4 regions of the Exiguobacterium sp. TDN 0502 genome follow, and region 4 is predicted to be linked to each of the others. Evidence: riboswitches for the same ligand, from Rfam matches in the RefSeq annotation. Region 4 holds a riboswitch; each other region holds the start of a gene.
What was found. Region 4 has a riboswitch for thiamine pyrophosphate ahead of tenA (thiaminase II). Riboswitches for the same ligand answer to the same signal wherever they lie in the genome.
Positions count from the first base shown of each region.

Region 1 (2,200 bases), on a different contig from region 4:
GTAGCCACAATCAATCCCGGTCTCCCGCTCGAGACGACGTGCGAGCAGCGGATACAGACGACGACTTCGCGCGGCAAGTGCATGCAATTCTTCTCTCAGCTCGATGTCTGTCGCAAGCATCCCGGCAGCCGCGCGACTTGTTTCTTGCCCGCATGTTCCGCGCTCAAGGACAAGAACGGATTCGTTTTGACAGGCGAGACTGTAAGCAAGTGTCAAACCGATGACTCCACCACCAATGATGATGTGATCCGTCATACCCGCACCCCCTGATAACGCTTGATCGCAGCAAGCGGGTCCGCTTGACCGAGAATACCGGACAAAACCGCGATTCCTGCTGCACCGGTCCCTGCAATCTCAGAAATGCGATCTGGTGTGATGCCGCCGATGGCGATGACCGGTTTCGTCGTGAAGGTGACGACTTGTTTCAGAGCATCAACACCCCGTGGTGGAAGATCCGGCTTCGACGTCGTCGGATAGATATGACCGTAGAGCAGTCGATCGGCTCCTTCTGCTTCTGCCGCCAGTGCCTCTGCCAGTGAATGAACGGATTTACCGATTGTCAGATCCGGAAAGTGACGCCTTACATCGCGGACACGTAAGGAACGGCGTGTTAACTGCACACCGATGCCAGCGACATGGGCGACATCGACCCGGTCATGGACCGTTAACTGATCAGGGGAATACCCTTGCGCAAAGAGTGTTTCAATCAGATCAAGCAATTCTGCCGCCGATAAATTCGATTCCCGTAGGTGCAGCTGATCCGTGTAAGGTTGAAGCGATTGAAAGGTTTTCACCCCATCACGTGGATCGATGGATCCTGTCGAAATCAGATGTAAACGCATCATGTTCTTCCTTTCCATACGAAAAAGGACCACTCCCGATGTTGAAAGGAGTGGTCCGAAAATGCGCTGAAGCGCTAAGGATATCTAAGGTTTCGAGCCACTTCCCTCCGCTAGTACGAACTAGATCAGGTTCAAAGGGTCCGGATACTTCCGTCTCAGTCTGCTGGGAGACTCCCCTAGTGTCTTTTCGTGTTTAATTGGCTTGCCCCATTAGTCTAGCATGAGTCGTTTCGCTTCGCTAGTCCTAGTTGAGCGCTTCGACTTGCTGAACGAGATCCGATTTCGTCGGGCGCTGTTGCTTCTGGCTATCGGCATAGGTCTGCTTCAGCTTCAGAATCCGCATTACTTTGGCATCAAGCATTTTCATCGTTAACGCCTCATCCTTCACCGCTTGCATGACTTCAGTATGGACCTTCGTATAAGCACCCGCTTCTGAAAACATCGCCATGTCTGCGCCGTTAACGAGTGCCTGCCGTGCCGCTTCCGCGAGACCGTATTGTTTCGTGATCGCTCCCATGACGAGATCATCCGTAATGATGACGCCCTTGAAGCCGAGCTGCTGACGCAAGAGGTCGGTCAGGACAGCTTTTGAGAGCGAGGATGGATGTGTATCGTCATACGCGGGGTACAGAATATGAGCGACCATTACCATCTCTGCCCCTTCTTGGATTGCTTCTTGAAACGGGACGAGTTCCGTCCGCTTCAGTTCTTCCTTCGATGCTGTCACTTTCGGCAGACCGACATGGGAATCGACACTCGTGTTGCCATGACCGGGAAAATGTTTGACGACCGGAATCGTACCCGTCTCCTGCATCCCGTGCATCAGGGCAGTACCCAAAGACGCGACCGTTTTCGGATCAGCACTTAAGGCACGGTCACCGATGATCGGATTGTTCGGGTTACTGTTAACGTCAAGGACCGGTGCAAAGTCCATGTTGAATCCATAATACCGCGATACATGACCAAGCGTGCTTCCGACGTCTTCCATTTTCGCCGTATCCGCGCCTTGCGCCATCTGTTGACTCGTCGGCAGACGTAATCGTTGATCCGGCACCCGGCTGACCCGTCCACCTTCTTCGTCAATCCCGACGAACGCATACGGCTTTTGATTCGTCTCTTGAATCGCACGGGTGAACGTCAAAAGTTGTTCTTCTGACGTGATGTTTCCGCCGAGCAGTAAGACACCACCAATCGCATGCGTCCGCAACAACTGCCGATCGGCTGCTGAAAGTTCCGTACCCGCAACGCCGATATAGAGCAGTTGATCGATCTTTTCAGACGTCGACATCGCTGCTAATTGTTGTTTGAGTTCTGCATGCTGTCGTTCTTCCTTCGTCGGCTTAGGCTTCGGTTTCTTC
Region 1 is NZ_JBOZGJ010000004.1:91,866-94,065, reverse strand. It holds gene ACRPK8_RS06285 (FAD-dependent oxidoreductase) at 1-255, opposite strand, end outside; gene ACRPK8_RS06280 (thiamine phosphate synthase) at 252-845, opposite strand; TPP riboswitch at 928-1,030, opposite strand; gene nagZ (beta-N-acetylhexosaminidase) at 1,087-2,200, opposite strand, start outside.
Region 1: linked by a shared signal. The riboswitch ahead of ACRPK8_RS06280 (thiamine phosphate synthase) and the one ahead of tenA (thiaminase II) in region 4 are both predicted to bind thiamine pyrophosphate.

Region 2 (2,200 bases), on a different contig from region 4:
GTAAAAAAATCGCGGAACAAGATGATAAGATGATTTCTGATTACATTGCGACACAACAGAAGTTGGCAGAAGCTAAACAAGCGCTTGTCGAGAAAAAAGCGGAACAAGTGGCAGAAAAGAAAGTATTGATCGAACAAAAGAAATCTTTAAAAACACAAATGAAAGAACGCAGTGCTACGCTCAAAAAATTACGAAAAGGAAAGACGAAGTTCACGACAGAATTGTTAGATGCCAAAGAACTTCAAGCGACACTCGAAGCTCAGGAACGTGCAATCGCAGCAGCGAAAGCGGCAGCAAAAGCAGCAGCAGAGAAAGCCGCAGCTGAAAAAGCAGCCGCCGAACAAGCCGCTAAGGCGAACGCGCAAGCAGCCAAACAAACAGGTAAGAATGCAGGAACGACGACTTCGACTGCGGCTCCTGTTGTTTCGAGCGGTGGAAAATTCGTTCGACCATCTTCTGGTAGCGTTTCGCAAGGATTCGGACCAGCAAGCGGTGTGAACGGCTATACGTTCCACAACGGTGTTGATTTCCGCGGGGCAGTCGGATCTCCGATCGTCGCAGCAGCAGCCGGAACGGTCATTACAGCTTCAGGTGGTGGACCTTACGGCAATCACGTCATGATTTCGCATTTCATTGATGGAAAAGTGTATACGACAGTCTACGCGCATATGAGTTCATTATCCGTTCATGCGGGGCAGGCGGTCTCTCAAGGGCAGCAAGTCGGAACACTCGGTAGTACAGGGAATTCGACAGGACCACACTTGCATTTCGAATTACATGTCGGCGGTTATCAATACAGTGCCTCATCTCCTTTGAATGCAGTGAATCCATTAGCATATCTGTAATCTAAAACGGGCTTCGGCTCGTTTTTTTTTGCCCTCTATGCTACAGTTAAGGCGAAACGAATACTTGAGCAACTAGGGGAGCTGGAGGAATCCGGCTGAGAGGAAAACCAATCTGTTTTCGACCCTATTACCTGAACTGGATAATACCAGCGTAGGAAAGTTGAGCCGAACGGATACCGAAATGCGGATATAACGCTTTCGGATAGCGTCGACTGCTTTTTTACAGCAGTCGGCGCTTTTTTTTTCGGTAACGACTCCCTTACATTGCTCGATCGGAAGGTGAGAGGAACATGAAACATGTACTGACGATTGCAGGGTCCGACTCCGGTGGTGGAGCCGGGATTCAAGCCGATTTAAAAACATTTTCGGCGTTAGGCGTTTATGGAATGAGCGTCCTGACAGCCGTCACGGCACAAAATACGCTGGGTGTTCAAGCGGTGGAAGAGTTGTCACCGGAAATCGTCGACGCCCAATTATCATCGATTTTTTCAGACATTCGTGTCGATGCCATCAAAATCGGTATGGTCTCGAATGCAGAGACGATCCGTGTCATTGCTACACATCTTCGCGAACAGACCGTTCCGATCATACTAGACCCTGTCATGGTCGCAAAAGGCGGACATGCCCTATTGCGGACAGAAGCTGAACAAGCATTGATTTCGGATTTACTGCCACTTGCGACCCTCATCACACCCAATTTACCGGAAGCTGAGCGCTTAACGGCACAAGCGGTGACCAATCTAGAGGAAATGCGACTGGCGATGCATCAGTTAGCTACGCAGACAGGTGCAGTCTTACTAAAGGGGGGTCACTTACCGGGAGCTGCGACGGATTTGTTGTTTGATGGAGTGGAGGAACATCACTTCACATCGGAACGGTTAGACAATCAACACACTCACGGAACCGGCTGTACGTTATCAGCAGCGATTGCGGCACGAATGGCGCTTGGAGAAGATTTACCAACTAGTGTACGTCAGGCTAAGCACTACGTCACGGAGGCGATCCGTCACGGATTTGCGCTCGGACAAGGCATCGGACCCACACATCATTTTCATTCACTTTGGAGGGATACACATGTTTACGACCATTCTTGAACAGAAACCATTGATTCATCATCTGACGAATACGGTTACGATCAACGATTGTGCGAATATGACATTAGCAGTCGGAGCGTCGCCTGTCATGGCGGAGGATATTCGTGAAGTAGAGGAAATGGTCGGTCTCGCACAAGCACTCGTGTTGAACATCGGAACACTGGATGCAGACATGCAGGCATCCCAGCGGTTGGCCGCAAAAGAAGCAGCACGTTTAAACGTGCCGATTGTCCTTGATCCGGTCGGCGCAGGCGCAACGAC
Region 2 is NZ_JBOZGJ010000006.1:119,408-121,607, reverse strand. It holds gene ACRPK8_RS08595 (murein hydrolase activator EnvC family protein) at 1-845, shown strand, start outside; TPP riboswitch at 910-1,020, shown strand; gene thiD (bifunctional hydroxymethylpyrimidine kinase/phosphomethylpyrimidine kinase) at 1,136-1,939, shown strand; gene thiM (hydroxyethylthiazole kinase) at 1,920-2,200, shown strand, end outside.
Region 2: linked by a shared signal. The riboswitch ahead of thiD (bifunctional hydroxymethylpyrimidine kinase/phosphomethylpyrimidine kinase) and the one ahead of tenA (thiaminase II) in region 4 are both predicted to bind thiamine pyrophosphate.

Region 3 (2,200 bases), on a different contig from region 4:
GTGCAGGACGACTGTAAATATCGGGGGTGCTTGCATCTGAATGAACCGGGGTGTGCCGTCAAGGAAGCGGTCGAAGCACAAGAAATCATGTCCTCTCGTTATGAGAACTATGGTATGTTTATAGACGAAATCAAGAATCGAGCCCGGAGGTATTGAAGATGATTAAAATTGCACCATCAATCTTATCAGCAGATTTTGCAAATCTTGAGCGTGATGTCAAAGCCGTCGAGGCAGCAGGAGCCGACTACATCCATTTCGACGTCATGGACGGTCAGTTCGTCCCGAACATCTCGTTTGGATTACCCGTACTCAGCAGTTTACGTCAGAAGACGGATATGGTCCTTGACGTCCATTTAATGATTGACCAGCCGGAACGTTTCGTCGAAGATTTCGTCAAGGCAGGGGCAGATATCGTGACGTTCCACGTCGAAGCGACGAACCATGTCCATCGTGTCTTGCAACAAATCAAAGCAGCCGGTGCAAAGGCAGGGGTCGTCTTGAACCCCCACACGCCGCTATCAACGATTGAGCATGTCCTTGAGGATGTCGATATGGTCTTGTTGATGACGGTCAATCCGGGCTTCGGCGGACAGGCGTTCATCGAGAGCGTCATGCCGAAACTTGCAACACTCGCGCAAATGAAAGCAGATCGTGGTCTGGCATTCGAAATCGAGATTGATGGTGGCGTTAATCCGGAAACCGCTAAACAATGTATCGAAAACGGTGCGAATGTTCTCGTTGCAGGATCGGCAATCTACAATGCACCGGATTATGCGGAAGCGATCACTAGCATTCGTCAAGGGGCTGCCGTATAATAAGAACGAGAAAACGAAATATGATGACCGCAAGGGGTGTCGCTTAAAAAGCGGCTGAGAGGAGTCTTTTCGACTTTAACCCTTCGAACCTGTTCCGTTCAGACGGACGTAGGGATGTGGCGCACGCAGGCAGTACGGCGTTCGTCGTACTGCCTTTTTGCGTCCTCTTTAACCATGAAGGAGGAAATAAACATGAAACGGTTACAAATGATGATGGAAATTGCCATCTTCGCCAGTCTCGGAGTCGTCTTTGATTTGCTGATTCCATTCAAAATGCCACAGGGTGGTTCGATTAGCTTAGCGATGCTACCGATCTTCGTCATGGCATTCCGCCACGGCGTCGTCGGTGGTGTCGTCACGGGAGCGCTCGTCGGTACGATTCAATTGATGTTCGCGCCGCAAGTGTTGACAATCGTCCAACCATTGCTCGATTACACGATTGCGTATGGCGTCGTCGGACTGAGTGGTCTCTTTGCACGTCAAGTCAGACAAGCAGCGCAAAATGGTCAGAAGAAAAGCTTGATGGCGTTCGTTCTTCTTGCGACGTTATTAGGCGCCGGTCTCCGTTATATCTGTCATGTCATCAGTGGAATCGTCTTTTTTGCCAAGTATGCAAAAGGTCCAGTCGTGGAATACTCTTTCGTCTATAACGCAACGTATATGGTTCCCTCGTACATCTTATGTGGAATCGTAGCAGGAATTCTATTTACGACTGCGCCACGCTTACTCCGTTATTCGGCACGAGGTGTCTGAGATGCGGGCGATTCTCGTCTGTGCCGGTCCGCGAGAAGAAGTACCGGATTTACGGACGTTTTGTCAGCTAGGTGATTTCATCTTCGGTGTCGACGGTGGTGTTCAGACGGTCGAATCGTTTGGGCTGACATGCGACCTGACAATCGGTGATTTTGATTCGCTTGGTTATGTACCAGAAGGGGCAATCGTTCATCCGGCCGAGAAAGATGAGACGGATCTCGAACTTGCCCTTCGTACAGTGTCTGAGAGGGAACAGCATGAAGAGATCATCATCATCGGGGCGACAGGTGGGCGGCTCGACATGACCGTCCAAAATGTATATCTATTGAAGCAATATCCAGAGGCACGACTCGTGACGAAACGAGAAGAGGTACGATATTTGGCAGCGGGAGCGTATACAGTCGAAGCCGGAAGCTATCATTATCTATCATTCATTCCACTTGTACCGTCGACCTTAAGCTTAGCTGGAGTCAAATATCCGCTCGATGCCCATCCCGTTCCGGTCGGAGGTTCATTGACCGTCAGTAATGAATGGTGTGCCTCACAAGCGAGAGTAGCGCTCCATCAAGGCGAATTATTAATGATGCGGACGCTTAAGGAATAGAACAATCATACAAAAAGAGGCCGTGGAT
Region 3 is NZ_JBOZGJ010000002.1:173,039-175,238, reverse strand. It holds gene rsgA (ribosome small subunit-dependent GTPase A) at 1-156, shown strand, start outside; gene rpe (ribulose-phosphate 3-epimerase) at 159-815, shown strand; TPP riboswitch at 838-947, shown strand; gene thiT (energy-coupled thiamine transporter ThiT) at 1,008-1,568, shown strand; gene ACRPK8_RS04075 (thiamine diphosphokinase) at 1,570-2,172, shown strand.
Region 3: linked by a shared signal. The riboswitch ahead of thiT (energy-coupled thiamine transporter ThiT) and the one ahead of tenA (thiaminase II) in region 4 are both predicted to bind thiamine pyrophosphate.

Region 4 (2,200 bases):
ACCCGATGCACCGGCACATGTCCTCGTCTATGGCTTTAAAGGGGATCCGAACGGACCGGACTCTGAAGCAGGCAATCTGAAATCCGCCGGACCGAACCTGCCTGCGGGTATCCGCGCAATCTTCGGAACGTTTCAGCCGCAAGGAACCTTACCCGTTGATGTACCGGTCTTTAAGAATGGACTTTTCACCGATCAACTCCATCTCGAATTCGGGGACGGCTTTAAAAACTGGAAAAAATGAGGGCGTGATACAGAAAAGACCGAAGCTCCTTTAAAGGATGCCTCGGTCTTTTAACGATTGATACGGATATTCCGCTTCTTCTTTCGCACGCTGGTAGACGCGATAAAGCGAGTAGATCAGCAGTCCATAGATGACAATCATTATGACTGTTGAAATGAAGCTACCGCTACTGAATTCAAACTGAAACGTTACCTTCAAATTCCAAATCGTAGCATATGTGCCATACACCGTCATCAATATGGGAATGATGTATCCAGCAAATCGAACGTTTGCTTTTCCAAGCATTCGTTGCACGACGTAGGCCGCGATAATGACCAGCAAAATGACGACGATTCCCACTTCCATCCCTACTTTCGCTACAAGATATACCTAATTCTACCATCTATTGGTTCAAGAAGATACGGTTCGCGCCGGAATCGTCTCATAGACCGACGTAAACGTCTCTTCCGTCCAGCCCATATGCCAAAACAGCAACTCATAATAACAGCTCGTCACGAAATGCCGTTTCATGCGCTCGCGTTCCGCAGGACTGGCTTGTTCCGCCAGCGCATCGAGCCGGGCAATCTGTTCAAAGACGACTTTTTCGAACCATTCCGAGCTATAGGTGTCGATCCATTGCTGATAGATTTTTTCTTCCGGTGTACACGTCAGTAACTGTTGACCGACTTCGTAATACAGCCAGTAACATGGCAAAATGGCAGCAATCGTCTCACCGAGTGTTCCCTCGCTCGCATGATGCATGTGCGAGACATAGGCATAGGCTGTTGGTGCCGGTTCGAACGCCGCAAGATCCGCTTCCGTGATCCCGAGCGGCTCAAAAAATGATTGATGGAGACTCAATTCCGCTCCGTAAGTTGACGTCGCGTGCTCGGCAAGCGTTGCGATCGTCGCAAAGTCGTCTGCTTTTGACGCTGCCTTCGCCTGTATCTTCGCAAAGTGTTTTAAGTAATAGGCATCCTGCATGACGTAATGCCGAAATTTCGAGAGCGGTAACGTCCCTTCTCCGATTCCTTGTACGAATGGGTGCGTAAAACTACTATCCCAGTACGCTTGTGCCGCCTGCTTGATTTCTTGTGTAAATGTCATGATCTCATCCTCCTCGTTTTTTATGAAACGAAAAAACACCACCCCGAAACACACGGGCATGGCGCAAGAAGAACAAGACTTGACGCCACTTCCCTCCGTAAGTACGAACTTAATCAGGTTCAAAGGGTCCGAACGTCTTCGTTCGTCTCAGTCGGCCTACCGACTCCCCTAGTGGTCATTATTCGATTCAAATCCACTATAGCATGCTGAAAATGGAAGTCAAGTTGTCCTCGTTCCGCTATACATTGAAGTGTCAGAAGGCGGATGCCCTCTCCATCTGTAGACCGATTCCGAACGTCTTTCGTTCTCGTACACTTACTTTAGTACCTGATACTATAATTCATTCTGTTACTTACAATTGGAGGATTTCATTATGCATACACCAACAAAAATCATGGCGTCAGCCGTTATCGCTTCTGCTTTATTACTCCCAACAGCCGCATCCGCCGAGCAGGTCGTCGACAAGACCATCGTCACACTCGGTGAGTCACTCGGCGCGAAGGATAAAGCTTGGGTGCTTTCACGTCTTAATGCACCGGAAGGCATCACGCCGATCATCGCCACTTCTGCCGACGAAGAAAAGTATCTCGGGAAGAACATCCCGCAATCGCAAAAAGGCGGCAACATGTATTCGTCGGCTAAGATCGAGTTGACGGAAAAAGGCGACGGGCTTTCTGTTGCAACGGAAAACATCACGTGGGTCACGAAGGACATGTATCTTAACGCTCTCGTCACGGCGGGTGTCAAAGATGCCGACATCACGATCACTTCCCCGTACAAGGTGACCGGGACATCGGCACTGACGGGAATCATGAAGGCATACGATCAAACTTCGGCTGAGACTGGGATCAAGCTGAGTGACGAACGCAAGGA
Region 4 is NZ_JBOZGJ010000003.1:131,637-133,836, forward strand. It holds gene ACRPK8_RS05295 (glycoside hydrolase family 3 N-terminal domain-containing protein) at 1-241, shown strand, start outside; gene ACRPK8_RS05300 (hypothetical protein) at 272-586, opposite strand; gene tenA (thiaminase II) at 632-1,327, opposite strand; TPP riboswitch at 1,401-1,507, opposite strand; gene ACRPK8_RS05310 (DUF1002 domain-containing protein) at 1,701-2,200, shown strand, end outside.